One region of the Enterobacter sp. SCRI0065 genome, then DNA from elsewhere that is predicted to be linked to it. Evidence: predicted binding sites of a transcription regulator. Region 1 holds the regulator's gene; each other region holds the start of a gene.

Region 1 (7,405 bases):
GCAGAGAACGCGTGGCGTCAGTGCGGCGAATACCCATATCTTCCGGGTACACGACTTTGCCGCTTTGACGCAGCGCCGCGACGCGTTTGGCGTCAACGCCCAGGCCGATATCGGTGATACCCGCAACCGCCGCAACCATCGCACGGCGTTCTTCCAGGCTTTCGGCACGATAGAGGTAAGCGATACCCTCTTCAGTTAATACGTGGGTAACGTCATCGCCGTAAATCATGACCGGCGCCAGCGGCATCCCGGAGGATTTCGCTACTTCAACGGCATCCAGTTTTTCGACGAAGGTCGGTTTCACGCCCGCCTGGAAGGTTTCAACCATCTGTACCACCAGCTTTTTACCGCGCTGCATCGGGTCTGGTTCGGTTTTCATGTTCAGCCAAGCCGGGGTCGCATGACGACGACCGTGCGGATCGTGGCCCATATTTGGCGCACCGCCGAAACCAGACAGACGACCGCGTGTGACGGTAGAAGAGTTGGCATCACCGTCCACCTGAAGCGTGGAGCCGATAAACATGTCTACCGCGTACTGGCCTGCCAGTTGGCAGAACGCGCGGTTAGATCGCATCGAGCCGTCGGCACCGGTAAAGAACACATCCGGACGGGCGCGGATGTACTCTTCCATCCCCAGCTCACCGCCGAAGCAGTGCACGCTTTCCACCCAGCCGCTTTCAATCGCCGGGATCAGCGTCGGATGCGGGTTCAGGGTCCAGTGCTTACAGATTTTGCCTTTCAGGCCAAGCTGTTCGCCGTAGGTGGGCAGCAGCAGCTCGATGGCGGCGGTGTTAAAACCGATGCCGTGGTTAAGAGACTGCACCTGATGTTCCGCGTAGATGCCTTTAATCGCCATCATCGCCATCAGGATATGTTCTTGCTTGATCAGACGCGGGTCGCGGGTGAACAGCGGTTCGATAAAGAACGGCTTGTCTGCGACCACCACGTAGTCAATCCAGGAGCCGGGGATATCCACACGCGGCAGGTCACATTCGTCGTCGACCAGCTCATTTACCTGCGCGATGACGATCCCGTCATGGAATGCGGCGGCCTCCACCAGCGCAGGGGTGTCTTCGGTGCTGGCACCGGTGTACAGGTTGCCTTTGCGGTCGGCCTTAAAGCCAGCAATCAGCGCCACGTTCGGCGAGAGGTCAACGTACAGACGGGAATAGAGTTCGATGTAGGTGTGGATAGCGCCGATTTCGAGTTGACCGTCTTCCAGCAGCTGCGAGATGCGCAGGCTTTGCGTGCCGGAGAAAGAGAAATCAAGCTTGCGGGCGATGCCCTTTTCAAAGATATCAAGATGTTCGCTACGACCGACGCTCGGCATAATCATATGCAGGTCGTGAACGATTTGCGGATTCACTTCGGCCAGCATGCGAGAAAGAAAATCTGCCTGTTTCTGGTTGTTACCTTCCAGCACGACTTTGTCGCCTGGGGCGATCAGTTTTTCCAGCATGGCGACAAGATCGCCGGTTGGCAGGACCTTGCCTTGCACCGGGACAGAAGCCAGACGGCGCGCTTTCTCAGTGCGTCGCGTGTTCCAGACCCGGGTGGGTGTTTGCCCAGATAACATTATTAACCTCCTGATTCAGCACATCATTTTGATTTGCTTAACGCTGAGTAAAGTGTGCGCTCTGGTGAGAAAGGCATCAATTAAGCGTAGAGGTGAATCATTAGCCTGAGAGTAACAATCGTTGTAAAACTTTGTGATCAAGATCAGTTCACGTTTCGGAAAAACAGGCTAAACGGGGTACACTTCGGCAGGTATAGTAGAAACTGATAAGAATTGACATCACAACGTTATGACTCAAATTATCCCGTCGGACTTCGACATCGCGTGTGAACAGAGCGCTGAATTTATTCCCATGCGCGGCGTGGCGAATCCGCATCTGCAAACCATGCTGCCACGATTACTTCGTCGCAAACTGCAATTTACACCGCACTGGCAGCGCCTTGATCTGCCGGATGACGACTTTGTGGATCTCGCCTGGAGCGAAGATCCCGAACAAGCCAAACACAAGCCGCGCCTGGTGGTCTTTCATGGCCTGGAAGGCAGCCTGCACAGCCCGTATGCGCATGGTTTGATCCATGCGGCAAAAGCACGCGGCTGGCTGGGTGTGGTGATGCATTTTCGCGGATGCAGCGGTGAACCTAACCGCCAGAAGCGTATTTACCATTCGGGTGAAACCGAAGATGGCACCTGGTTCCTGCACTGGTTAGCGCAGACCTATGGCCCTGCACCGACCGCAGCGGTAGGGTATTCATTGGGCGGCAACATGCTCGCCTGCCTGCTGGCAAAAGAAATCGACAACGTTCCGCTGGATGCAGCGGTGATCGTCTCGGCACCCTTTATGCTCGAACAGTGCAGCTACCATATGGAAAAAGGCTTTTCACGGGTCTATCAGCGCTATCTGCTCAATCTCCTGAAAGCCAACGCCGCCCGTAAGCTCAAAGCCTATCCGGATACGCTGCCGATCAGTCTGCAACAGCTAAAACGCATGCGCCGTCTGCGCGAGTTTGACGATTTGATCACGTCGAAGATCCACGGCTTTGCCGATGCGCTAGACTATTACCGTCAGTGCAGCGCCATGCCGCTGCTGAATCAGATAACCAAGCCGACGCTGATTATTCATGCGAAAGACGATCCCTTTATGGATCATCACTCCATTCCGGCACCGGAGCATCTGCCCGCTAACGTGCAGTATCAGCTCACCGAACATGGCGGTCACGTTGGCTTTATCGGCGGCACATTAACACGCCCTAAAATGTGGCTGGAAGCGCGCATCCCCGACTGGTTAACCCCCTTTCTGGAAAAAATACGATGATGATTCCCTGGCAGGATCTGGCTCCCGAAACGCTGGATAGCCTGATCGAAAGCTTTGTATTACGCGAAGGCACAGATTATGGTGAACATGAACGTTCGCTTGAACAAAAGGTCGCCGATGTGAAACGGCAGCTACAAAACGGCGAGGTGTTGCTGGTGTGGTCTGAACTGCACGAAACGGTCAACATCATGCCCCGCAATCAGTTTCGCGGTTGATTGCTTCATCTTTCCAGTCAGGGAGTTGCTATGTCCGCCAGACATCCGGTTATTGCCGTTACGGGATCGAGTGGTGCGGGAACCACCACCACCAGCCTCGCTTTTCGTAAGATTTTCGCTCAGCTCAATTTACGGGCGGCAGAAGTCGAAGGCGACAGCTTTCATCGTTTTACCCGCCCTGAAATGGACATGGCCATTCGCAAGGCCCGCGATTTAGGCAAGCACATCAGTTATTTTGGCCCCGATGCCAACGACTTTGGTCTGCTGGAACAAACCTTCGCGGAATATGGGTTAACCGGAACAGGGCAGTCACGCAAATATCTGCACACCTACGATGAAGCCGTGCCGTGGAATCAGGTTCCTGGCACGTTTACGCCGTGGCAGCCGCTGCCGGAACCGACCGACGTGCTGTTCTATGAAGGGCTACACGGCGGCGTGGTGACGCCCCATCAGGACGTAGCGCGGCACGTGGATTTGCTGGTCGGCGTGGTGCCAATTGTGAATCTCGAGTGGATCCAAAAGCTCACGCGCGACACCAGCGAGCGCGGCCATTCCCGCGAGGCGGTGATGGATTCGGTCGTGCGTTCTATGGAAGATTACATCAACTTTCTGACCCCACAGTTCTCGCGCACGCATATCAACTTCCAGCGCGTTCCAACGGTTGATACCTCCAACCCGTTTGCGGCCAAAACGATTCCGTCACTGGACGAGAGCTTTGTGGTGATTCATTTCCGCAATCTGGAAGATATCGATTACCCGTGGCTGCTGGCGATGCTGCAAGGCTCGTTTATTTCACACATTAATACGCTGGTGGTACCTGGCGGGAAGATGGGTCTGGCGATGGAGTTAATCATGATGCCGCTGGTACAGCGACTGATGGAAGGCAAGCAGATCGCATAACGTTTTATGCCCGGCGGCGCTGTGGACAGCGCCACCGGGCGTATTTTTACGCCTCGATCACTTCATACGAATGCGTAATCTTCACCGCTTTTTCCAGCATCAGTGCTACGGAGCAGTATTTTTCCGCAGACAAATCCACCGCACGTGACACCGCTGCATCTTTTAGCTCTTTACCAGTCACAATGAAATGCAAATTAATATGCGTAAACAGACGCGGCGCTTCTTCGCGGCGCTCTGATGTCAACTTAACTTCACAGTCAGTCACCGCAAGACGGCCTTTTTGTAAAATAGACACCACGTCGATCGCGCTGCATCCGCCAGCGGCCATTAACACCACTTCCATCGGGCTAGGGGCTTTATCACCGGAGTTACCGTCCATCAAAATTTGGTGTCCTGAAGCGGATTCGCCGAGGAACGTTAAACCTTCAACCCATTTCACGCGCGCTTGCATTTTATTCACTCCGAAGTTGCATTTTTTCGTACAGATTAGGTGTGCGTGACAATTCTCTCATTGGAAGGCGACCTGCATCATGCTGAAGCGAGACACCAGGAGACACGCGGCAAAAGCTATGCTAAAACAGTCTCGATGCTACAGTAATACATTGACGTTACACATGTATGCAGAGGACATCAAACTTTACTGGCTGCAAATATTTGTGACAGCCAAATCCCAGGTACGGGTAAGAATTCGATTGCAACCCCAGAGTCAGGATGCAACTTATGACTCTGGTGACAGCTTATAACAGAGGATAACAGCGCATGGTGCTTGGCAAACCGCAAACAGACCCGACACTCGAATGGTTCTTGTCTCATTGCCATATTCATAAGTACCCATCGAAGAGCACGCTGATTCACCAGGGTGAAAAAGCGGAAACGTTATATTACATCGTGAAAGGCTCAGTGGCCGTGCTGATTAAAGATGAAGAAGGGAAAGAGATGATCCTTTCTTATCTGAATCAGGGCGATTTCATCGGTGAGCTGGGCCTGTTTGAAGAAGGCCAGGAACGTAGCGCTTGGGTACGTGCAAAATCGGCCTGTGAAGTGGCTGAGATCTCTTACAAGAAATTCCGTCAGCTCATCCAGGTCAATCCGGACATTCTGATGCGTCTTTCTGCGCAGATGGCTAACCGCCTACAGGTCACGTCTGAGAAAGTGGGTAACCTCGCCTTCCTGGATGTAACGGGCCGCATCGCCCAGACTCTGCTCAACCTGGCGAAACAGCCAGACGCCATGACCCACCCGGACGGTATGCAAATTAAAATTACCCGTCAGGAGATTGGTCAGATCGTCGGTTGTTCTCGTGAAACCGTTGGCCGTATTCTGAAGATGCTTGAAGATCAGAACCTGATCTCCGCTCACGGCAAAACCATCGTGGTTTACGGAACCCGTTAACCCCGGTTAAAACGGCGTGCCATCGCAAGATGTCACGCCGTTTTTGTCTCTCTCACCCATGTGGCGCAGACTGATTTATCACCCAGAAGTTAACTACGCACTACGACAAACGTTGGTGTTATGTCTTCCCGTGGCTGTCGGTTTACTTCTCGGCCACCTGCAACACGGTCTGCTTTTCTCGCTTGTTCCTGCCTGCTGCAATATCGCGGGTCTGGATACTCCGCATAAACGTTTTTTCAAACGTCTGATTATCGGTGGCTGCCTGTTTGCAGGATGTAGCCTTGCCGTTCAGCTTTTACTGGCTCGTGATATTCCGCTGCCACTGATTTTGACGGTGCTGGCCATGACGTTAGGCGTCACGGCAGAGATCAGCTCTCTGCATGCCCGATTACTGCCTGCATCACTGATTGCCGCCATTTTTACGCTTAGCCTCGCCGGAAATATGCCGGTGTGGGAGCCGCTTTTAATTTACGCCCTCGGCACGCTCTGGTACGGGCTGTTCAACTGGTTTTGGTTCTGGATGTGGCGGGAACAGCCCCTGCGGGAGTCGCTGAGCTTGCTCTACCGACAGCTCGCTGACTATTGCGAAGCAAAATACACCCTGCTGACACAACATACCGATCCGGAAAAAGCGTTGCCGCCACTGCTGGCTCGTCAACAAAAAGTAGTCGATTTGATTAGCCAGTGTTACCAACAGCTTCACATGCTCGCGGCCAATAAAAACCACGAATACAAACGGCTGCTACGAACTTTTCAGGTTGGGCTGGATTTGCAGGAGCATATCTCCGTTAGTCTGCATCATCCTGAAGAAGTACAAAAGCTGGTGGAGCGTAGCCACGCCGAGGCGGTGATCCGCTGGAATGCCCAGACCGTTGCGGGACGCCTGCGCGTGCTGGCTGACGACATCTTGTACCACCGATATCCCACGCGCTTTACGATGGATAAACAGCTGGGTGCGCTGGAAAAAATTGCCCACCAGCATGCGGATAACCCGGTTGGGCAGTTCTGCGCGTGGCACTTTAGCCGCATCGCACGCGTGCTGCGAACACAGCGTCCGCTCTACCCGCGCGACCTGATGGCCGATAAGCAAAAACGCCTCCCGCTCTTACCCGCGCTGAAAAGCTATCTGTCGTTCAAGTCTTCAGCACTGCGCAACGCGGCACGTATTAGCGTCATGTTAAGTTTCGCCAGCCTGATGGGTGTGGCGTTGCATCTGCCTAAGCCTTACTGGATTTTAATGACCGTGCTGTTCGTCACGCAAAACGGCTACGGTGCAACGCGGGTACGCATCCTTCATCGGGCAGGAGGCACTATCGCCGGGTTAGTCATAGCCGGGGTCACGCTGCACTTTCACGTCCCGGACGGGTACACCCTCGCGGGTATGCTGGTTATCACCCTGGTCAGCTATCTCTTCATCCGCAAAAACTACGGCTGGGCGATGGTGGGGTTTACGGTCACAGCGGTATACACCTTACAGTTGCTCACCCTAAACGGCGAACAGTTCATTGTGGCACGCCTGGTCGATACGCTGATTGGCTGTCTGATCGCCTTTGGCGGCATGGTCTGGCTGTGGCCGCAATGGCAAAGCGGCTTATTACGCCAAAACGCCCACGATGCACTGGAAGCTGACCAGCAGGCTATTCGGTTGATTTTGAGCGCCGATCCGCAGCCTTCACCGCTGGCGTATCAGCGTATGAAGGTGAACCAGGCGCACAACGCCCTGTTTAACTCGCTGAATCAGGCCATGCAGGAGCCGGGCTTTAATTCGCACTATCTGGCAGACATGAAGCTATGGGTGACGCACAGCCAGTTTATCGTCGAGCATATTAATGCGATGACGACGCTGGCACGCGAGCATACGATGCTGACGCCAGATCTGGCTCAGCGATATTTAGAATCGTGTGAAATTGCACTGCAACGCTGTCAGCAGCGCCTGGAGTACGATGCGCCGGGACAATCGGGCGATACTAATATTCTGGAAGCGCCAGAGACGCTCACCTACGGCCCGATGAGCACGCTGGAGCAACATTTACAGCGCGTGCTCGGGCATCTGAGCACCATGCACACCAT
Region 2 (7,405 bases), on a different contig from region 1:
GTCGTGAAAGAAAACTATCTGGATACCCTGCGTGCCATCGATCCGGAACTGGTGAAAACAGCCGTGTCTGGTCAACGCTTCCAGCAGTGCTTCTTCGAAAATTGCCAGGATAAAGAGATCGAAGCCTTTGTTCGCGGTATCGTTGGTTAATCTAACGGCCAAATGAAAAGCCAGCGATGCTGGCTTTTTTTTCACCTTTTGTTCGAGACCGCGCTTCCCGCATCGTTCGTTAGCCGTAGCGTGTCAAACATCCCCACCAGGCAAATCAACGCGATGGCGACAAAGGCCAGGCGAAAGCTAATGCCGGGTACGGCTACAATTCCAAGCAATTCACTGGCTTTTTCCCCAATCCGGATCCCTATTGCGCCAAGCGTAATCCCCAGCCCAACCGCAAGCTGTGTGGCGGTGGAAAATAGCGTATTGGCGTAGCTCATCTGCGCCGACGGGACATCAGAAAAAGCGAGGGTGCTCACCGCAGTAAACTGAACGGAGCGGAAAACGCCGCCTAAATACAAGATAAGCATTATCAGCCAGACGGGGGTGTCTGGGGTGATAAAGGCACAGGCCAATAAAGCCAGCACGTTTAATGCCCCGTTAATCAGCAGCAGTTTCTTAAAACCCAGGCGGCGGATTAAGGGTGTGGTCGCAGGCTTAATTGTCAGATTGCCAACAAACACCGCCAGCACCAGCAGGCCAGAATGAAAGGCATCCATCCCAAAGCCGACCTGAAACATCAAGGGCAGCAGGAAGGGAACTGCACTGATAGAAGCCCGAAACAGCGAGCCTCCGTACATAGTGACCCGAAACGTGGGTACTTGCATGGCGTCGAGTCGAATCATCGGCCATTGAGCGCGCTGGAAATGGCGTAACGCGTAGACTAATGTCAGCGCACCGAGGCCCAATAATCCGAAAATGACCAACCCCTGCATCTGCTGCGCGCCCATAGACTCCATCGCGTACACCAGGCTTACCATGGCAATGGTGGTGGCAATAAACCCCGGTGTATCAAAAGGTCGACGGGTATCTTCATGAAGGTCGGGAATAATACGCAGCGCCAGGATAATGGCAATAATGCCCAGCGGAACATTGATAAAGAATATCCATCGCCAGTCGGCATAGCTGGTGATAAATCCCCCCAGCGGTGGGCCAATTATCGGGGCGACCAATGCAGGCCAGGTTAATGTGGCGATGGCCGTAATTAACTGGTGTTTCGGCGTGGTTCTCAAAACCGCGAGCCGTCCTACCGGGACCATCAGCGCACCGCCCATTCCCTGAAGTATCCGCATGGCGACGAATTGATCGACGGTCGTTGAAAGCCCGCAAAACACCGATGCCAGGGTGAATATCGCCAGCGCCACGGCGAACACCTTACGTGCGCCAAACCGATCGGCAATCCAGCCGCTGGCCGGGATAAGTACTGCCAGCGTAATCAGATAGGCGCTAATACCGATATTCAAATCGACGGCCTGAACGCCAAAACTCTTAGCCATATCCGGCAGCGCAGTGGCGATCACCGTACCGTCCAGAAACTCCATAAAGAACGCTCCGGCGACGAGCAGTGCCGCAGGGGACATGCCGCGACTCTCTTTACCGGTAATGTTGTCAGCCATCTCTTCCTGCCATATCAAAAAAAATTATAAAAATTTACTGGAACTTATAAAATCCTAACTCTCGGATTTATCGTTGTTTTTCTTAACAAGTGAGCAGCTTTGTTGTTTTTTTAAACGTGATTCGCATCACATAATCGTTGATTTTTGTGATATTGGTCATATTATATGCGCAAAGACAATAACATCTGCATAACAAATTACCGGAGCATGACCATGAAACTGCGCAAAATCCTGAAAAGCATGTGGGAAAATTACTGCAATACGTTTAAAGACGTACCGCCAGGCGCGATGTTCTGATGAAAAAACCTGCTTCGGCAGGTTTTTTTACGCCCATAAACGACGAGAGGGAAGATGAAAGGGCTAACGGTTTGCTACTATGGCGGCCTTTAAATTAGGAGAAGCCTATGTCTCAAAACCTGAGCGCCGATCAGGAACTGGTATCTGACGTCGTCGCGTGCCAGCTGGTCATTAAACAAATCCTTGATGTCTTAGACATTATTGCGCCCATTGAAGTGCGCGAAAAAATGTCCACTCAGCTGAAAAATATCGATTTCACCAGTCATCCTGCTGCGGCGGATCCCGTTACGCTGCGCGCGGTCCAGAAGGCCATCGCGCTCATCGAACTGAAATTTACACCGCAGGGTGAGTCTCACTAAAATAAACCGATGTTTTGAAATTTGAAACGTTTTTATAGTAAAACGCGAACGGGCGACAGAGAATGTCGCCCGGCTGGTATGTCAGAAGAACGTTTGCACCAGAAGATAGCTTGCCGCACAGGCGCAGCTGACGCCAATCAGCCCCGGTAGAATGAAACTGTGGTTGATAATAAATTTACCAATTCGGGTTGTCCCGGAACGGTCGAAACCAATACAGGCCAGATCGCTCGGATAAGTGGGTAACACGAAGTAGCCATAAGAGGCCGGGAAGAAGGCGATCAGCATTTTTGGGTCGATGCCCAGCATCAATCCCATAGGGGCGACCGCAGTTAACGCAGCAGCCTGGCTATTCACCAGCTTCGATACCAGGAACAGCACGATAGCGTAGGTCCACGGATGGCTTTTCACCACGCCCTCAAGCGCCATTTTCAGCTCGTCCAGATGGGCCTGGAAAAAGGTATCGCTCATCCATGCCACGCCAAATACCGAGAAAATCGCCACCATTCCTGCTTTGAAAACGGCCCCGCTAGAAATGGCAGAGGCGTTAACTTTGCAGACCACCAGCATAATAGCACCGGCAATCAGCATCATCATCTGAATGACCAGATTCATCGACAGCGCGGTCATTTTGCCTTTGATTTCAAAGGCTGGCCGCAGCTCTGGCAAGGCACCCAGCATGACCACAACTGCGATACCGGCGAAGAAGATCCAGGTCGACCAGTACGCCTCTTTTGGGAACCGCTGATTCATTAAGGTTTCAGTACTGCCATAAATAAACTCGCGCTGTTTCGGGTCTTTGAGCTTTTCCTGAAACTCAACGTCATCCGCCAAATCCTTGCCACGACGTAAGCTCCAGAGCGCCGCAATGGCCACACCGAACAGGGAGGCAGGAACAGAGATGGCTAAAATCTGGAGAATACCCCATGCCTGACCAATCCCATGCTGCGCGGCAATAATAGAGACCAGAGAGACCACGGCAACGGAAACCGGAGAGGCGGTTATCGCCATCTGTGAGGCAATGGAGGCGACCGCCATTGGGCGTTCTGGACGGATCCCTTTTTTTAGAGCGATATCCGCGATGATAGGAAACATGGTGTAAACCACATGCCCTGTACCGCACAGGAAGGTCAGCATCCAGGTGGTGAAAGGGGCGAGCAGTGTGATGTGCTGAGGGTGTCGTCTGAGCAGACGTTCAGCAAATTGCATCATGACGTTAAGACCGCCTGCTGTTTGCAGCGTGGCCGCGCAGCCGATGACGGCGAGGATGGTGAGCATAACGTCAACGGGTGGTTTGCCGGGCTGCAAACCAAACACAAAGCTCAATATAAACAGGCCGATGCCGCTTATCAGGCCAAGCCCCATGCCACCGAACCGCGTACCCACCAGCAGGCAAAGAATAATGACAATAAACTCAATGGTAATCATGAAGCTCTCATCCATATTAGCGAAATTCACTAAATCATTGCATGTTGTGTGGGTATGGGTTGAGAGCCAGATCGGATTTGTTAAATTTCAATAAAAGCAAAGACTTGATAACGATTTTTTAACAATGATGGGTCTATGCAAAATAAAATGCACAGACCCGGAGAGCATTAATGTTGTTGATAGTTCACGACATTCAGCAGGTGCTGGTCGGTTTGTGCCATACCTAACCCGGCACGTTTTGCATTGCGTACCTCGTCCAGGATCGTTTTCAGGAGTAACCCATCATGCTGCTGCTCTTTTTCCATATCATGTAAGAAATCGAGGGTGGTACTGTCCTGAAGGGCTTCGGCTTCATGAGTAAGGGTGTTAAGGGTAGTGAGTCGTTGCTCGTACTCATCGAGGGTTTTCTGAAACAGTTCTTCCAGCGAGGAATAAGGTTCATCGGTGATATTGCGGGCTTTCACGATGGGGTTTGCACCCGCGCTTTTCATATAGTCAAAAACACGCATCATTTGCGTAATGTTGCCCTGGGCCTGCGTACGCAGGAAGGTTGCTGTACCGTTAAGACTATGCTCGGAGCACCAGTCGCTTAAATGTAGATAAAGATTCGATGCATTAAACTCAAGGTTCATTTGCGTATTGAGTTTTTGAATCATGCCTGGAGTTGTCATAATAATATCCTTATTTACGGAGTGCGACGATCAATGACAGAATAGATCTATTCCCCCCTTCCTTTATGTGACCCACTATCCACTTCTATCACTATATAAAACTCTCATAGCGACATCATCACTATAAAATATTACGTTATTTTTAACGCCATGATTTTTAATGATTATATATGGGGTTTTGAATAACGACATTAAATCAGTTACGCAAGCTAAATTAGCTTTGCGTGCGGTAATAGTGTCGTCATTAATAATGAAACCTGCGACAGATCATTTTTGATAGAACACTGAAAAATGTGATCCAGACGAAAGTTTGACTTTGGTCTTTTTGTGAAAATGAAACGATGTTTTAAGTCACTTTTTATGGAGGCCATGATGGCTAAAGTTGCAGTTCTTTTAGCACCAGGATTTGAAGAAGCAGAAGCAATTATCACCATTGATATTTTGCGCCGAATGAATATTGAAGTCGACACGCTTGCCTGCGCCGAATCACGTGCGGTGGTCAGCTATCATCAGATCCCAATGGTGGCGGACGGCACGCTGGCCGAGCACAGTGAAACGCTTTACGACGCCGTGGTGTTACCGGGTGGTCCGCAGGGCAGTGTGAATCTTGCGGCCAACAAAGACGTGATTCGTTTTATTTCGGCGCACGATGCGGCAGGTAAACTGATTTGCCCGATATGCTCGGCCGCCGCGCGCGTGCTGGGCGGGAACGACCTGCTGAAAGGCCGTCGCTACGTCTGTTCAGGCGATCTCTTCGAAACGGTGAAGGATGGCAAGTACGTTGATGCACCCGTGGTTGAAGATGGTAATCTGCTGAGCGGCAAAGGTTTGGGTCACGCTTTTGATTTTGCCCTGACGCTTTCTGCGCGTTTGCTTAATGACGAAGAAGCCGTTCGCGATCACGCTGACCATATCTATTACGCCTGGTAATTTTCCACCTGGACGCTACGGCGTCCGGGTTACAGGGATTTCTTAGCTGACCTTATGGACTATCTTGCTTAACCCTTTCTGATTTGTCTGACAAAAGCCTCCTTCTTTATGTCATTTTCCGCTGAATCTATGTACGCAATTACTGTAATTCTGCGGTGTGATGGCGCTCTCTTATGGATGATTAATTTCCCGCTAAAACTATCTCCAGCACTAACGCTTATTACAGGGTGAGCGCTAATGCCTTGTTTTAAGTCCGATTAAACGTAAAGCACACCATTATTCCCTACATAAAAGAATGCTAAAGCTGGAGTTAACCATGCACAAATTTACTAAAACGCTGGCGGCCATCGGCCTGGCTGCCGTTATGTCACAATCCGCTATGGCGGAGAATTTAAAACTTGGTTTTCTGGTGAAACAACCTGAGGAACCGTGGTTCCAGACGGAATGGAAATTTGCCGACAAAGCCGGAAAAGATTTGGGTTTTGAAGTGATTAAAATTGCCGTTCCGGACGGTGAGAAAACGTTGAACGCCATCGATAGCCTGGCCGCCAGCGGAGCAAAAGGTTTCGTTATTTGTACCCCGGATCCGAAGCTGGGTTCCGCCATTGTGGCTAAAGCGCGTGGCTATGGCATGAAGGTCATCGCCGTTGACGATCAGTTCGTCAACGCGAAAGGCAAACCAATGGACACCGTTCCGCTGGTGATGATGGCGGCCACTAAAATCGGTGAGCGCCAGGGCCAGGAGCTCTATAAAGAGATGCAAAAACGCGGCTGGGACGTGAAAGAAACTGGCGTCATGGCTATCACCGCGGATGAGCTGGATACCGCTCGCCGCCGTACAACGGGATCAATGGACGCGCTGAAAGCCGCCGGATTCCCGGAAAAACAGATCTATAAAGTCCCGACAAAATCCAACGATATTCCGGGCGCTTTTGATGCTGCCAACTCCATGCTGGTGCAGCACCCGGAAGTCAAACATTGGCTGGTGCTGGGGATGAACGACAACACGGTGCTGGGCGGTGTGCGTGCAACAGAAGGTCAGGGCTTTAAAGCGCCAGACGTTATCGGTGTGGGCATCAACGGCGTGGATGCGGTAAGTGAGCTGTCTAAAGCGCAGGCAACGGGCTTCTATGGCTCGCTGCTGCCAAGCCCGGATGTACACGGCTATAAGTCGAGCGAAATGCTATACAACTGGGTTACCAAAGACGCAGAGCCACCTAAATTTACCGAAGTGACCGATGTGGTGCTGATAACCCGCGATAACTTCAAAGAGGAGCTGGCGAAAAAAGGGTTAGGCGGTAAGTAATTTGTTGTGATTGCGCCCCTCATGGCGTCATGAGGGGCCAGACGTACACTACTGAAATCACGGAGACGTTATGCAACAGTCTGACCCGTATCTCTCTTTTCGCGGCATCGGTAAAACGTTTCCCGGTGTTAACGCGCTGACCGACATCAGTTTCGACTGCTATCCCGGTCAGATTCACGCCCTGATGGGGGAGAATGGCGCAGGGAAATCCACACTGCTGAAAGTGCTCAGCGGTAATTACGCCCCCACCACGGGTTCGCTCGCCATCCGAGGCGAAGAGGTCTCGTTTGCCGATACCAACGCGGCGCTAAACGCAGGGATCGCAATCATCTATCAGGAACTTCACCTTGTTCCTGAGATGACGGTGGCAGAAAACATCTATCTGGGGCAGCTCCCGCACAAAGGCGGTTTTGTTAATCGCTCACTGCTTAATTACGAAGCAGGATTGCAGCTCAAGCACCTCGGTCTGGATATCGATCCCCAAACCCCACTGAAATACCTTTCTATCGGCCAATGGCAGATGGTTGAAATTGCCAAGGCACTGGCGCGTAACGCCAAGATAATCGCCTTTGATGAACCGACAAGCTCGCTGTCGGCGCGAGAGATCGAGAATCTGTTCCGCGTCATCCGCGAGTTACGCAAAGAAGGTCGCATCATCTTATACGTTTCGCATCGTATGGAAGAGATCTTTGCCCTCAGCGACGCCATCACCGTATTTAAAGATGGCCGATACGTTCGTACCTTCACCGACATGCAGCAGGTCAATCACGACCAACTGGTGCAAGCGATGGTAGGACGTGAACTAGG
Region 3 (7,405 bases), on a different contig from region 1:
CCATCGAATAGACTTTGACTAAGACTTCAGCCGATTTCTCGGCGGTGTCGATCAGGCCAAACGCTTCGTCCAGCGTCGGACCGCTGCCGAACACGCCGTGGAACGGCCACAGCACCAGCGAATGTTTTTGCATGTCCCGCGCGGTGGCTTCGCCGATTTCGTCGGTACCCGGCACCATCCACGGCAGAATGCCCACGCCGTCCGGGAACACCACCAGACATTCGGTGCTGCCTTCCCACAGTTTGCGGGTAATGAAATCAGCGCTGTTTTCCAGCACGTAGGTCAGCGCGATCAGGTTGGTGGCGTGGCAGTGCATGATCACGCGGTCTTTACCGTGGGTCGCTTTAATGCGCTCGCAGTGGGAAAGGAAGTGCGCCGGCAGTTCGGAAGTTGGCACCGCTTCGTTCGTTAGCCCCCAAAGAATGTGGTAGCCCGCGCCGTCGCTGTCCACTTTTACCACGCCTAAATTCGCGGCCGGGTCGAGCTGCACATTGCGGAAGAACTTGCCGGAACCGGTAACGATAAACGGCGTATTGGCGAGCATCGGCATCGGCTGGCTCAGCGCAATGTAGCGTGGCTTCTGGTGGAAATCGGCTTCGAACGGTGCAATATCCGCATCGTCGAGACGCAGCGTCAGGTTACCGCCGTTGCGCTCGTCCCAGCCTTTCAGCCAGGCGTCGGTGGTGGCTTTAATCATGCCCTGGACGAACCAGGAAGTCGTAATGGTTGGCATAGTGTTCATGTTCCTGTTAATTCGGAGAAGTTTGGCCCCCTCACCCCGGCCCTCTCCTATGGGGTGAGGGGTGAAGGGTAAAGGTTGTGTTACCCGCGCTTGCTCAACACGTCTTTCTCATATGCCCGCACGTTGTCCAGCCACTGGCTGCCCGCCGGGGCGTCGTTACGCTGGCAGTACATTTCCCACACGGCTTGCCACGGCAGGGATTTTTGCTCTTCCAGCAGGGCCAGACGCGCGGTGTAGTCGCCATCGGCCTCCAGCTGTTTCAATGCGGAGACGGGCTCCAGCAGGGCGCGCAGCAGGGCTTTTTTCATGTTGCGCGTGCCGATGACCCAGGCCGCGATGCGGTTGATGGAGGCATCAAAGAAGTCGAGGCCAATGTGTACGCGGTCGAACAAATCGTGACGGATGATTTCGCTGGCGATGGCCTGGGTTTCGTCATCCAGCAGCACCACGTGGTCGCTGTCCCAACGCACCGGACGGCTCACGTGCAGCAGCAGGCGCGGCACGTACAGCATGGCGGCGGAGATTTTGTCGGAGATCACTTCTGTTGGATGGAAGTGGCCCGCGTCCAGGCACAGCGCGGTCTGGCGGCTGGTGGCGTAACCCATATAAAACTCGTTGGAGCCGACGGTGTAGCTTTCGGCACCGATGCCGAACAGCTTGCTCTCTACCGCGTCAATGTGATGGGCCGGATCGAGTTTTTCGCTGATGACCTCATCGAGCGCGTCCAGCAGGCGCTGGCGCGGGGCCAGACGGTCGACGGTAATGTCCTTCATGCCGTCCGGGATCCAGATATTCATCACCGATGGGGTGCCGAGCTGTTCGCCAAAGTAGGCTGATACGCGGCGGCTGGCCTTCACGTGATCGATCCAGAACTGGCGGATTTCCGGGTCGGCGTGGGAAAGGGTAAACCCGTCAGCACTCAGTGGATGTGAGAAGCAGGACGGGTTGAAATCCAGACCCAGCTTGTTGGCTTTTGCCCACTCGACCCAGTTCTTAAAGTGTTCTGGTTTGATTTCATTACGCGCGACCGGCTCGTCGGCCTCGTGGTAAATCGCGTGCAGGTTCAGGCGTTTTGGGCCGGGGATCAGGCTCAGCGCCAGCTCAAGATCGGCGCGGAGTTCGGTGGCGTTACGCGCTTTGCCAGGATAGTTACCGGTGGCCTGAATACCGCCCGTAAGCGCCCCGCCCGTGTTTTCGAAGCCTGCGACGTCATCGCCCTGCCAGCAGTGCATTGAGACGGGCAGACGGTCTAGCTGACGCAGCGCCTCCTCGACATCCACGCCTACGGTGGCGAAACGCTGTTTAGCCAGTTCCCAGGCTTGTTCAAGTTGAGTGGTCATGCGCAAAGCTCCTTTGTCAGTCGTTTTTGCAGAAACTGCGCCCGATAGCGGGCAATTTCATGGCAGGAATGAGGGGTAAACGTGGTCAGCGCAGAGTTGTTGGTGACCAGGGTGCGGAAATCGTCGACGTTGGACAGCTCGTCCAGCGTCATCAGTTGAATGCCGATGTTGCCGAGCGTGGAGGCCTCAATCGGCCCTGCAACTACGGTGATCCCGCAGGCGTCGGCGCACAGCTGGTTAAGTAAGTGGTTCTGGCCGCCGCCGCCCACGATATGCAACTGGCTGAACGGTTTGCCGCGCAGTTCCGCCAGCTCGCTCAGCACGTCGGCATAGAGCAGGGCGAGGCTGTCGAAGATGCAGCGCGCCAGCTCGGCGGCGGTGTTCGGTATTGGCTGCGCGGTGTCCCGGCAGGCGGCCTGGATTTCGGCGCTCATATTGGTCGGGTTGATAAAGCGATCGTCGTTCGGGTTAATCACAAAACGGCACGCTTTTAGCGTTTCTGTGTCGGCAATCAGCGCCGACAGGTCGGTAATGTTTTGTTCTTTCAATACGCGCTGGAGCAGCCACAGGCCCATGATGTTTTTCAGCACCCGATAGCGGCCTTCTGCGCCGCCTTCGTTGGTGATATTGGCCGCCAGGGCTTTATCGCTGGTGTACGGCGTTTTGCTCTCAAAGCCCATCAGCGACCAGGTTCCGGACGAAAGATAGGCGGCGTCTTTGTCGGCCAGCGGAGAAGCAATCACCGCGCTGGCGGTGTCGTGACTGGCAACGGCAACCACCGGGATGTGATTACCCAGCGGGCAAATCCAGTGACCGATCACATTGCCGGGATGCGTCGGTGTGCCGAACCAGTCGCGTGAGGCACCGGTCCAGTTGAGCAGGTTTTCATCCCAGTTATCTGAGTTGATATTCACCAGTTGGGTGGTGGTGGCGTTGGTGTATTCCCAGTTGAGGTTGCCCGTCAGGCGATAGCTGAAGTAGTCCGGGATCAACAGGGCGTGGGCGACGTTCGCGGCCAGTTCTGGCTGTTGTTCCATGAGCGCGCGCAGCTGATACAGCGTGTTGAATGGTAAAAATTGAATGCCGCTACGCCCGTAAATCTCCGCTTTGCCGAGCTGTTCCATCGCCCGCGCCATCACGCCGTCGGTGCGGTTATCCCGATAGGAGACCGGCAGGCCAACGCGCGCACCGTGGCGGTCCAGCAGGACATAATCCACACCCCAGGTATCAATCCCGATACTGTCGATAAGAATGCCTTCGTCGCACACGTTGGTCAGGCCGGTGCGGATTTCTGCTTCCAGGCTGTCGATATCCCAGATATCTACGCCGTCCTGCTTTTGCAGGCAGTTAACGAAGCGGTGGATTTCGCGAAGCGAGAGTGCGCGCTGTTCAGGGGCGTAGCTTGCCAGCATTACGCGGCCGCTGGACGCGCCTAAATCGACAGCCACACAATGGCGAAGAGTCATGTTCCGGTCCTTCATTGAGTCATTACCGAAGAGTGTAAGAAAAGGAACAAAAACCGACCTTCTCGCCACTGACAGCCAAAATCGGCGGCTGGCAAGAATTCAAAGATGAACGTGAGGGAGTTCACAATTTCCAGTAATAGCGGGGGTTTCAGGCCATGTGACGGTTGCCTCATTTCCCGATCTTTCCGCTCGTTTCTTGAAAAACCGACAGGCTTTGCGCGCTTTGCTGTCGAAAATTTAAGGTGAGAACCACGTCTCTTAATTACTATTTTGAGAACATTTCTCATCGGTGGTGGCCTTTATGACCGTACTGCACAGCGTGGATTTTTTCCCTTCGGGTCGTTCGTCGGTTGCGATTGAGCCACGGCTTCCTCAAGCCGCTTTCCCGGAACATCACCATGATTTTCATGAGATTGTGATTGTGGAACACGGCACCGGGATTCACGTATTTAACGGCCAGCCGTACACCATCAGCGGTGGAACGGTCTGTTTTGTGCGTGACCACGACCGGCACTTGTATGAACACACCGATAATCTGTGCCTGACCAACGTGCTCTATCGTTCGCCGGATGCGTTCCAGTTTCTGTCGGGGCTAAACCAACTGCTGCCGCAGGAAAAGGACGGGCATTATCCGTCGCACTGGCGGGTGAATCAGGCCACGCTCCAGCAGGTGCGACAGCTTGTGGGCCAGATGGAGCAGTCTGAAGACAACACCGAAACCCATGCGCTGGCGACCCGCGAACTGATGTTTATGCAACTGCTGGTTCTGCTGCGTCGGAGCAGCCTGGTCGAAGGGTTAGAGAATAACGATGCGCGGCTCAACCAGCTGATTGCCTGGCTGGAGGACCACTTTGCGGAAGAGGTGTGCTGGGAGACGCTGGCGGAGGGTTTTTCGCTTTCGCTGCGGACCTTGCATCGCCAGCTCAAGCAGCAGACGGGCTTAACGCCGCAGCGCTATTTAAACCGCCTGCGGCTGATCAAAGCTCGTCATCTGCTGCGCCACACTGATGAAAGCGTGACGGATATTGCTTATCGCTGCGGGTTTGGCGACAGTAACCACTTTTCGACGCTATTTCGCCGCGAGTTTAGCTGGTCGCCGCGCGACATTCGTCAGGGAAGAGATGCGTCGCTTCAGTAACGCGAGGGTAATCACCGTTTTTTTGCTGCAAAACGGCTAATAATGTCCGGTTATTTGCCGCTGAGGTGTGCTGTGGGCGTTCCGTTAGTGCTTCGCAAAGCTGATTTTTTTGCCAACGCCGGACAGGCTGTCGCGGTGGCGGATCGCTATCCGCAAAATGTCTTTGCCGAACATACCCATGAATTTTGCGAACTGGTGCTGGTGTGGCGCGGCAACGGCCTGCACGTCCTCAACGACCGTCCTTATCGCATCACGCGCGGCGATCTGTTTTACATCCGCGCCGAAGATAAACACTCTTACGCGTCGGTAAACGATCTGGTGCTCCAGAATGTGATTTATTGCCCGGAAAGGCTGAAGCTCAATATTGACTGGGCGGCCACGATTCCAGGGCTGAATAACGCACACGGCACGCCGCACTGGCGCTTGAGCAGTAACGGCATGGCGCAGGTCCGACCGGTCATCACCCAGCTTGAGCAGGAGAGCCAAAAAGCCGATCCGCTGGCGAACGACATGGCGGAACTGCTGTTTGCCCAATTAGTGATGACGCTGAAACGCTACCGTTACGCCATTGATAACGCGTGCGCGAACGAGCAGGAAGCGCTGCTCGATAAACTGATCACCACCCTGGCAGGCAGCCTTAACCGCAGCTTTGTGCTGGAGAAATTTTGCGAACAGGAGCAGTGCAGCGAGCGGACGTTACGCCAGCAGTTTCGCACGCAGACGGGCATGACGGTGAACCACTATTTGCGCCAGCTGCGGATCTGCCACGCGCAATATTTGCTGCAACATACGGAGCTGATGGTGAGTGAGGTGGCGATGCGCTGCGGCTTTGAGGACAGTAACTATTTTTCTGTGGTGTTTAACCGTGAGCTGGGGATGACGCCGGTTCAGTGGCGTCATCGTAGTCGAAAAGCCGCGTAATCAGCTCGCCATGCCGAGACCGACAATGTTGGCGGCAATAATAATCACCACGCAGCCCAGGCTCAGCACGCCGACCGGACGACGCCCGGCGTTCTTCCACTCCTTCAGCACCAGCCCAACCAACCCGCCGCACAGCACGTAGAAGCTCATGTGCAGCATCCAGCTCATGTAGTCATACTGTGGCGGAATACTGGCGTGGCCCCAGGCGTAAAAGAAGAACTGCAAATACCACATCAGGCCACCGAGCGCCGAGAGCAGCACGTTGGTGATGATTAAGGATTTTGCCACCGAGAAGTCGGCTTTTACCGACAGGTTCTTCACTTTTGCCAGACGAATGATGCAGAAACCAAGGTTAACTAACGCCCCGCCGCCCATGATCACCACGTAGCTCGGGAGCGCGACGTAAAGCGGGTCAACGCCCAGCGCGGCGGCGGCTTCGTGCATTGGTTTGGCGGCGTTCATCGCAAACGACATGCCTGCCGAGAAAATACCGCACATGACCGCCAGCACCAGGCCTTTCTTCAGATTGAAGTCTTCTGCCTTGATGCCCATTTTGCGCTCTTTCAACTGGCCTGCGCGGGTGACAATCCCCACGCCAATCACCGCAACCAGCACGCCCAACAGCGTCATCCGCCCGCCCTGGGTGTTAATCAGCACGTCGAAGTTACCGTTCAGGATTGGCGTCATCAGCGTGCCGACAATCAGCGTAATCCCGATGGCGATCCCAATACCCATCGACATGCCGAGATAGCGCATGGTGAGGCCGTAGTTGATATTACCGATGCCCCACATCGCGCCAAACAAAAAGACTGGCAGCAGCGTGGAGGCGCTAAAAGAGGAGAAATATCCCCAAAAATCAGGGAGGAGTAGGGCGCTGACCGTCCAGGGCAGAATAAGCCACGAAACAGTACCGCCGACGGACCACATGGTTTCCCATGACCAATGTTTTACCTTTTTAAACGGGGCATAGAAACAGGCTGCACTGGCTGCGCCTATCAAATGCCAGAAAATACCCATCGTAATCGCATGATTCATTTTTACATCCTCATCGTTTTTATAGGTCGTTGGCTTCCCTCCGACCCGATGAGTGTAAAAATTAAGCGGTGAGCGAACCTTCAGAAGGTTGCCGTACTTTTCGTGTGAATGGCAGTCAGCACGTTAACCGCGTGAGCAGACTCACAATTTCTTGAATGGTACAAAAAGTTATAACCTTATAAAAACTACGGCATTGATAATCATTTTCAATATCATTTAATTAACTATAATGAACCAACTGCTTACGCGGCATTAACAGCTGTGCCGCCCGACAATAATGGAGAGGATTATGAGTTATACACTGCCATCCCTGCCGTATGCCTATGACGCACTGGAACCGCATTTCGACAAGCAGACGATGGAAATCCATCACACTAAACACCACCAGGCTTATGTAAACAACGCGAACGCTGCGCTGGAAAGCCTGCCAGAATTCGCTAATCTGCCGGTTGAAGAGCTGATCGCAAAACTGGACCAGCTGCCAGCAGACAAGAAAACCGTACTGCGCAACAACGCGGGCGGTCACGCTAACCACAGCCTGTTCTGGAAAGGCCTGAAAACCGGTACCACCCTGCAGGGCGACCTGAAAGCGGCTATCGAGCGCGACTTCGGTTCTGTAGATAACTTCAAAGCAGAATTTGAAAAAGCGGCTGCGACCCGTTTCGGCTCTGGCTGGGCGTGGCTGGTACTGAAAGGCGACAAGCTGGCCGTGGTATCCACCGCGAACCAGGATTCCCCGCTGATGGGTGAAGCGGTTTCTGGC
Region 4 (7,405 bases), on a different contig from region 1:
AATAGTCAGTCGTCAGGCGAATTCTTGTTGGAAATGAGCAGTATTGACAAGTCTTTCCCCGGCGTTAAGGCTCTCGATAATGTTAATTTAAAAGTTCGTCCTCACTCTATTCATGCGTTGATGGGGGAGAACGGTGCGGGTAAATCGACATTATTAAAATGCCTTTTTGGGATCTATCAAAAAGATACTGGTAGCATTCTATTTCAGGGGAAAGAGATCGACTTCCATTCAGCCAAAGAAGCGCTGGAAAATGGGATTTCGATGGTTCACCAGGAGCTTAACCTGGTACTTCAACGTTCTGTTATGGACAATATGTGGTTGGGTCGTTATCCAACCAAAGGCGTATTTGTCGATCAGGATAAAATGTATCGCGACACCAAAGCGATATTCGATGAACTGGATATTGATATTGACCCGCGCGCGCGCGTAGGCACCTTATCCGTTTCACAAATGCAGATGATCGAAATTGCCAAGGCATTCTCCTATAACGCCAAAATCGTTATTATGGATGAGCCGACTTCATCATTGACGGAAAAAGAGGTTAATCACCTTTTCACCATCATTCGTAAGTTGAAGGATCGTGGCTGCGGCATCGTTTATATCTCGCATAAGATGGAAGAGATCTTCCAGCTGTGCGATGAAATCACCATTCTGCGTGACGGTCAGTGGATCACCACTCAGCCTCTTGAAGGGCTGGACATGGACAAGATCATTGCCATGATGGTGGGCCGTTCCCTGAACCAGCGTTTCCCGGATAAAGAAAACCAACCTGGCGAAGTGATTCTGGAAGTGCGTAACCTTACGTCGCTGCGTCAGCCTTCTATCCGCGATATCTCTTTCGACCTGCATAAAGGCGAAATTCTGGGTATTGCTGGTCTGGTCGGTGCGAAGCGTACCGATATCGTGGAAACCTTGTTTGGTATCCGTGAGAAATCGGGCGGTACGATTACGCTGCATGGCAAAAAAATTAATAATCACAACGCGAACGAAGCCATTAATCATGGTTTTGCGCTGGTGACGGAAGAGCGCCGCTCAACCGGTATTTATGCTTATCTGGACATTGGTTTTAACTCGCTGATCTCCAATATTCGTAATTACAAAAATAAGGTCGGTTTACTGGATACGTCTCGTATGAAAAGCGATACCCAATGGGTAATCGACTCCATGCGCGTTAAAACACCAGGCCACCAGACGCAAATTGGTTCACTTTCCGGCGGAAATCAGCAGAAAGTGATTATTGGTCGCTGGTTATTAACACAGCCAGAAATTTTAATGCTCGATGAACCCACGCGCGGTATCGATGTAGGTGCAAAATTTGAAATCTATCAGCTTATAGCTGAGCTAGCCAAAAAGAATAAAGGGATTATTATTATTTCTTCCGAAATGCCGGAATTGTTAGGGATCACAGATCGTATTCTGGTTATGAGCAATGGTCTCGTTGCCGGAATTGTTGACACCAAAACGACAACGCAAAACGAAATTCTCCGTCTTGCGTCTTTGCACCTTTAAGATCAGGGGCTCCTCATGAGTGCGTTAAATAAAAAAAGCTTTCTCACTTATCTGAAAGAGGGCGGTATTTACGTCGTTCTTTTAGTATTACTGGCCATTATTATTTTCCAGGACCCTACGTTCTTAAGTTTACTGAACTTGAGTAACATTCTGACCCAGTCCTCAGTGCGTATTATTATCGCCCTGGGCGTTGCGGGTCTGATCGTTACTCAAGGTACTGACCTGTCAGCAGGGCGTCAGGTTGGTCTGGCGGCGGTTGTCGCCGCAACGCTGTTGCAGTCAATGGAAAACGCCAACAAGGTCTTCCCGGAAATGGCGACCATGCCCATTATCCTGGTGGTGCTGATTGTTTGCGTCATTGGTGCAGTGATTGGTCTGATTAACGGTATTATTATCGCTTATCTGAACGTCACACCGTTCATCACTACCCTGGGTACGATGATTATCGTTTACGGTATCAACTCCCTTTATTACGACTTTGTTGGTGCATCGCCAATCTCTGGATTTGACAGCGGATTCTCGACGTTTGCCCAAGGATTTGTTGCGCTGGGTAGCTTCAGACTCTCTTACATCACTTTCTATGCATTAATCGCAGTGGCGTTTGTCTGGATCCTGTGGAATAAAACTCGCTTTGGTAAAAATATCTTCGCTATCGGGGGCAACCCAGAAGCCGCGAAAGTATCTGGCGTTAACGTCGCGCTGAACCTGCTGATGATCTACGCATTGTCCGGTGTGTTCTACGCGTTCGGTGGTCTGCTGGAAGCAGGACGTATCGGCTCTGCGACCAACAACCTCGGCTTCATGTACGAACTGGATGCCATCGCGGCCTGCGTCGTAGGCGGTGTTTCCTTCAGCGGTGGTGTGGGTACCGTAGTGGGTGTAGTGACCGGTGTAATCATCTTCACCGTCATCAACTATGGCCTGACCTATATCGGCGTGAACCCTTACTGGCAGTACATTATCAAGGGCGCGATTATTATCTTCGCGGTTGCCCTGGATTCACTGAAGTACGCTCGTAAGAAATAATACTTCTGTTGATAAAAAAGCCCGCTCATTTACGAGCGGGCTTTTTATTTTTTCATTTTCTTCTCTAATTCCAGCAGCTGTTCCGGCGTCACCGCCGGGTAATCCTGCGCGCCTTCAGGCACTTCATACAGTTCAGGAATGGGCACCAGCGGGCCTAAAAAGCGTGGTTCACGTTTGAAGAGGTACAGGTCGGCCAGCGCACCAAAGCGCGCACCAAACTCCCGCACCCGAACGCTGAGCATATCTTTTGGAGAAGGAACGGCATAACACTGGGCCTGAATGCCCATATGCAGCGCGATAAACAGCGCGCGTTCACAGTGGAAGCGCTGGGTGATGATGATGAAATCGTTGGTATCAAAAACTTTACGCGTACGTACGATAGAGTCCAGCGTGCGGAATCCCGCGTAGTCGAGGACGATATCCGCCGGATCAACGCCTGCAGCAATCAAATCCTTACGCATCGTCATCGGTTCGTTATAGCTTTGCTGAGCGTTATCACCACTGAGCAGCAGATAATTCACCTTGCCGCTGTTGTAGGCGTTTAACGCTCCCTGAATGCGGTAGCGGTAATACTGGTTAATGACGCCGGTACGATAATATTTGGCTGTCCCCAGAACCACGCCAACCTGTCGATAGGGCAGATCCTGCAAATCGTCAAAGATATACGGTGCGGTTTTCCAGCTCATCCAGCGGTCGAGGCCGAGTGCCGTCAACAGCAGTATGCCGAACAGGACAGACAGGCTGTAAAACACACGCTTTAACATGAAGATGACTCGTACCGACGGTGGAATTTCATTCAGGCTACTTTACCCGCCTGCTAATCGCAAGAAACAGCGGTTTGATTGGGGGGATTTTCATCAGATACGCGGGCATTTCTGCCCGCGAGGAGATATTACCCAAGTAAAACGCGGTCGATATTTGAGCAACCCAGCGCTTTCAGCGTGGCGGCGGTAGCGTCCCACTGGATTAATGGCGCATCGGCTCTTTCGGCCAGAATTGCACGCTGGATATCCGGGTAATCATACCCGTTCAGGCTCAGCAAATTCAGTGCGCCCTGCAGCGGTGGCAGCGTTGGGTTAAACGCCGCGTTTTCGGCATAGCTGCCGGTGAAGATGCGCCCGTCACGGCATTCCAGCGCGACACCGCTTGGGGATTTACTGTACGGCGTATGGCTTTTATTCGCAGCAGTGATGGCCGCCTGAGCCAGCGCATCGCCGCTTAACGCGTAGCCATGATCCTGTTCATCCATCAGCAGTGTTTCAATCTCAAGATCTTTTGGACCAAAGGCGTCTGGCAGATAGTCGCCGAGCGTGTGTGGTTCGCGTCCTGGCAGGTTGATGCGCAGTTGCAGACCGCTATTCAGCTCATTCATAAACTGGCGGCAATGACCGCAAGGGGTGTAGTTAACGGTGATGGCGGCCAGCGCTTTTTCACCGCGCAACCAGGCGTGGCTGATGGCGCTCTGTTCCGCATGGACAGTTTGCTGCATGGTGGCACCAAGGAACTCCATGTTCCCGCCAAAGTACCAGATACCACTGATGCCGCGAGCAATCGCGCCAACGTTAAAGTGGGACAGATCGGCTCGGGCGCAGGCGGCAGCCAGCGGCAGCAGTGCGAAAGCCAGCGCGTCTTCGTCCAGTCCCGTAGCCTGTTTCAGCGTCGCGACCTGCTCAGCCGTCAGCAGGGCGGGGAAATGCGCATCCGCCAGAACCGGGGCCAGGGCTGATTGCAAATTCTCGGCGAACTGGGCGTATGCAGTTTGAAAACGTGGGTGCATGGCAATGCCTCATAAAGGTTAATGGATCGGTAGTGTACGGAGCCAAAAGGGCTTTATATGTGATCCAAATCTCATTATTTATGCAACTTATGAAAACAAAATGAAAATTGCGCGACGCATCGCAAATTTTAGCCCACTACAGCCAAAATAATCGGGAACAGGAAGGGGGCAATGAGCGAGGTCATGATCCCGCAGATCACCAGCGCCAGTGAACTAAACGCGCCTTCCTGATAGTCCAGTTCTGCACAACGGGCGGTGCCGAGGGCATGCGAAGCCGTACCCATGGCCAGGCCACGCGCTGCTTTGGTCCGAATACGCATCAAATTCAGCAAAGTATGGCCAAACACGGCACCCAGAATACCCACAAAGATAACGCACATCGCACTGATGGCCGGGATACCACCCAGGCTGCCGCCGACCGCCATTGCAATCGGCGTGGTGACAGATTTTGGCAATATAGAGGCGGCGATTTGCGGCGATGCGCCCATTAACAGAGCGACGCTTGTACCGGTCACCATAGCGACCACGCTGCCTACCAGGCAGATCGTAATAATGGATTTCCAGCGCGCGCGGATTTGATGAAGTTGCTCATAAAGAGGAAACGCCAGCGCGACGACGGCAGGTTGCAGCAGATCGTTCAGGACTTTGCTGCCTGCGAAATAACGATCGTACGAGATGCCGGTCAACAGCAGAAAAGGGATAATCACCACCATCGCGACCAGTAAGGGGTTCAGCAAGGCCATTTTAAAACGAGCAGCGAGCTTACGCGCGGCAAAGAAAACCATCAGCGTTAAGGGCAACGACCACCAGATATTCGCCATCATTTTTTGGCTCCTTTCTGCCCGACCACTTTGCGCTCACCGTGTACCAGATGTGAACTCCAGCTGACGACCAGGAACACAACCAGCGTGCTGATTGCGCAAGAGACCACAATCGGACCAAACTGGGCTTTGAGCACATCATAATATTGCATCACCCCTACGCCGATCGGCACAAACAGTAGCGCCATATAGCGGATCAGCACAAAGCAGCCAGGGTTGACCCATTTAGCAGGCAGGATCTGTAGCGCCAGCAACAGGAACATAATGAGCATGCCAATGATACTGCCGGGGATGGTAATCGGCAGCAGGGAAGAGATGAATATTCCCGCATACAGACAAGCATAAATCAGGACGAATGCGCGCAGGTACTGCCAGACAACAATCAATGATTTGGTCATGGTTAAAGTCCTTAATAAAACGCATTCATCATACAATTAAACCTCAAAACGTGCTACGGATCACATCATGATTTTTGAGCATACCAGACATTCCTTTTTGGAACGTCGGGCATTTCCACAAATAGACAGGGCTCTGTTTACATGCCAGTATTTGTTTTATATAGGAATCAATCGATTAAGTATAACGCCGCAGGAGATTTACGATGCCGTCAATAATCATTAAAACCGCAGACGAACTAGCCAGACAGCGCCACGCCGGTGAACTGTTGGCTTCTGTCTTTACTATGTTAGACGGATTTATCGTACCAGGCGTTACGACCATGGCGATTAACGATCGCGTGGAAGATTTTATTGTTAATCAACTGCATTCCCGCCCTGCCAGCAAAGGGCAGTATGACTTTCCTTACGTGTTAAATACGTCCGTGAACGACGTGGTTTGTCACGGGATCCCTAAGGAATCAGAACATTTGAAGTCTGGCGCAATCGTGAATGTGGATATCACTCTGGAAAAGGACGGCATGATCGCCGACTCCAGCAAGATGTACCTGATTGGTGACGTCTCGCCGCTCGCCCGTCAGCTGGTAAAGAAAACCTACGAAGCGATGTGGAAAGGCATTAAAGCCGTCAAGCCTGGCGCGACGCTTGGCGACATTGGTCATGCGATTCAGTCATACGTTGAAAGCAACGGCTACAGCGTGGTGAGGGAATATTGCGGGCATGGCATCGGGAAGGAGATGCATGAAGAACCCTCGGTGCTGCATTACGGTAAGCCGGGCGAGGGCGCGGTGTTGCAGGAGGGCATGGTCTTTACTATCGAACCGATGGTTAACCAGGGCGGCAGCCGGATAAAAACGAAGAAAGACGGCTGGACCGTGGTCACGCGGGACAAAAAACTGTCGGCGCAGTGGGAACATACGATTGCCGTAACGGCAGACGGCTACGAGGTGCTGACGCTACGCCCTGGAGAAAGCGTACCAGGCTAAAAACGGCGCAGAAAGAGGCCTTTTCACCTATCGGGAGACCCGCTACTATAGCGGGTCTTTTTTCACAGGTACTGATAATGCGTGTTTTACTGGCCCCGATGGAAGGCGTGCTCGACTCATTAGTGCGCGAGCTGCTGACCGAGGTTAACGACTACGATCTCTGCGTCACCGAATTTTTGCGGGTGGTCGATATGTTGTTGCCGGTAAAGTCGTTTTATCGCCTTTGCCCTGAGCTACATCGCCAGAGCCGCACGACTTCCGGCACGCTAGTTCGCGTTCAGCTTTTGGGGCAATACCCTGAATGGCTGGCGGAAAACGCTGCTCGCGCCGTGGAACTCGGCTCTTACGGCGTCGATCTAAACTGCGGCTGCCCGTCGAAAATGGTCAACGGCAGCGGTGGCGGTGCGACGTTGCTTAAAGATCCCGAGCTGATTTATCGCGGCGCAAAAGCGATGCGTGAAGCGGTGCCAGCCCATCTGCCCGTGACGGTTAAGATTCGCCTGGGGTGGGACAGCGGCGACCGGCAGTTTGAAATTGCCGATGCGGTGCAACAGGCCGGAGCGACCGAGTTGGTTGTCCATGGCCGCACAAAAGAAGACGGCTACAAGGCAGAACGCATCAACTGGCAGGCGATAGGTGAAATTCGTCAACGTTTGTCTATTCCCGTTATCGCTAATGGCGAAATCTGGGACTACGACAGCGCGCAGGCTTGTCTCAAAGAGACGGGCTGCGATGCAGTGATGATTGGTCGCGGCGCGCTCAACGTGCCGAATCTGAGCCGAATGGTGAAGTATAACGAACCGCGTATGGCCTGGGTTGACGTTGTCACACTATTGCAAAAATACACACGTCTGGAAAAACAGGGCGATACCGGCCTTTATCATGTTGCGC

What was found. Region 1 encodes CRP, which controls carbon source genes, mostly activating them, when cyclic AMP is high. Its sites were predicted from a motif close to ATGTGANNNNNNTCACAT; they were not measured.
Region 2: a site for CRP is predicted at 1,725-1,742, ahead of azuC (stress response protein AzuC). Genes of this name have one in related genera too.
Region 3: a site for CRP is predicted at 3,704-3,721, ahead of rhaS (HTH-type transcriptional activator RhaS). Genes of this name have one in related genera too.
Region 4: a site for CRP is predicted at 4,370-4,387, ahead of cdd (cytidine deaminase). Genes of this name have one in related genera too.

The regions. Positions count from the first base shown of each region.
Region 1 is NZ_JCBAJB010000006.1:199,103-206,507, reverse strand. It holds gene mdcA (malonate decarboxylase subunit alpha) at 1-1,576, opposite strand, end outside; gene AC6EMZ_RS16860 (hydrolase) at 1,806-2,828, shown strand; gene AC6EMZ_RS16855 (YheU family protein) at 2,825-3,043, shown strand; gene AC6EMZ_RS16850 (phosphoribulokinase) at 3,074-3,943, shown strand; gene AC6EMZ_RS16845 (OsmC family protein) at 3,990-4,394, opposite strand; gene crp (cAMP-activated global transcriptional regulator CRP) at 4,703-5,335, shown strand; gene AC6EMZ_RS16835 (YccS/YhfK family putative transporter) at 5,394-7,405, shown strand, end outside.
Region 2 is NZ_JCBAJB010000002.1:684,976-692,380, forward strand. It holds gene AC6EMZ_RS09110 (RpiB/LacA/LacB family sugar-phosphate isomerase) at 1-150, shown strand, start outside; gene AC6EMZ_RS09115 (MFS transporter) at 192-1,610, opposite strand; gene azuC (stress response protein AzuC) at 1,824-1,907, shown strand; gene AC6EMZ_RS09125 (DUF2766 family protein) at 2,015-2,266, shown strand; gene AC6EMZ_RS09130 (anaerobic C4-dicarboxylate transporter) at 2,348-3,691, opposite strand; gene AC6EMZ_RS09135 (non-heme ferritin-like protein) at 3,859-4,362, opposite strand; gene AC6EMZ_RS09140 (DJ-1/PfpI family protein) at 4,735-5,292, shown strand; gene araF (arabinose ABC transporter substrate-binding protein AraF) at 5,609-6,598, shown strand; gene araG (L-arabinose ABC transporter ATP-binding protein AraG) at 6,669-7,405, shown strand, end outside.
Region 3 is NZ_JCBAJB010000011.1:51,895-59,299, reverse strand. It holds gene rhaD (rhamnulose-1-phosphate aldolase) at 1-733, opposite strand, end outside; gene rhaA (L-rhamnose isomerase) at 823-2,082, opposite strand; gene rhaB (rhamnulokinase) at 2,079-3,548, opposite strand; gene rhaS (HTH-type transcriptional activator RhaS) at 3,850-4,686, shown strand; gene rhaR (HTH-type transcriptional activator RhaR) at 4,759-5,607, shown strand; gene rhaT (L-rhamnose/proton symporter RhaT) at 5,608-6,642, opposite strand; gene sodA (superoxide dismutase [Mn]) at 6,932-7,405, shown strand, end outside.
Region 4 is NZ_JCBAJB010000002.1:385,607-393,011, forward strand. It holds gene mglA (galactose/methyl galactoside ABC transporter ATP-binding protein MglA) at 1-1,509, shown strand, start outside; gene mglC (galactose/methyl galactoside ABC transporter permease MglC) at 1,525-2,535, shown strand; gene sanA (outer membrane permeability protein SanA) at 2,580-3,299, opposite strand; gene cdd (cytidine deaminase) at 3,428-4,312, opposite strand; gene AC6EMZ_RS07685 (CidB/LrgB family autolysis modulator) at 4,441-5,136, opposite strand; gene AC6EMZ_RS07690 (CidA/LrgA family protein) at 5,133-5,531, opposite strand; gene map (type I methionyl aminopeptidase) at 5,735-6,514, shown strand; gene dusC (tRNA dihydrouridine(16) synthase DusC) at 6,592-7,405, shown strand, end outside.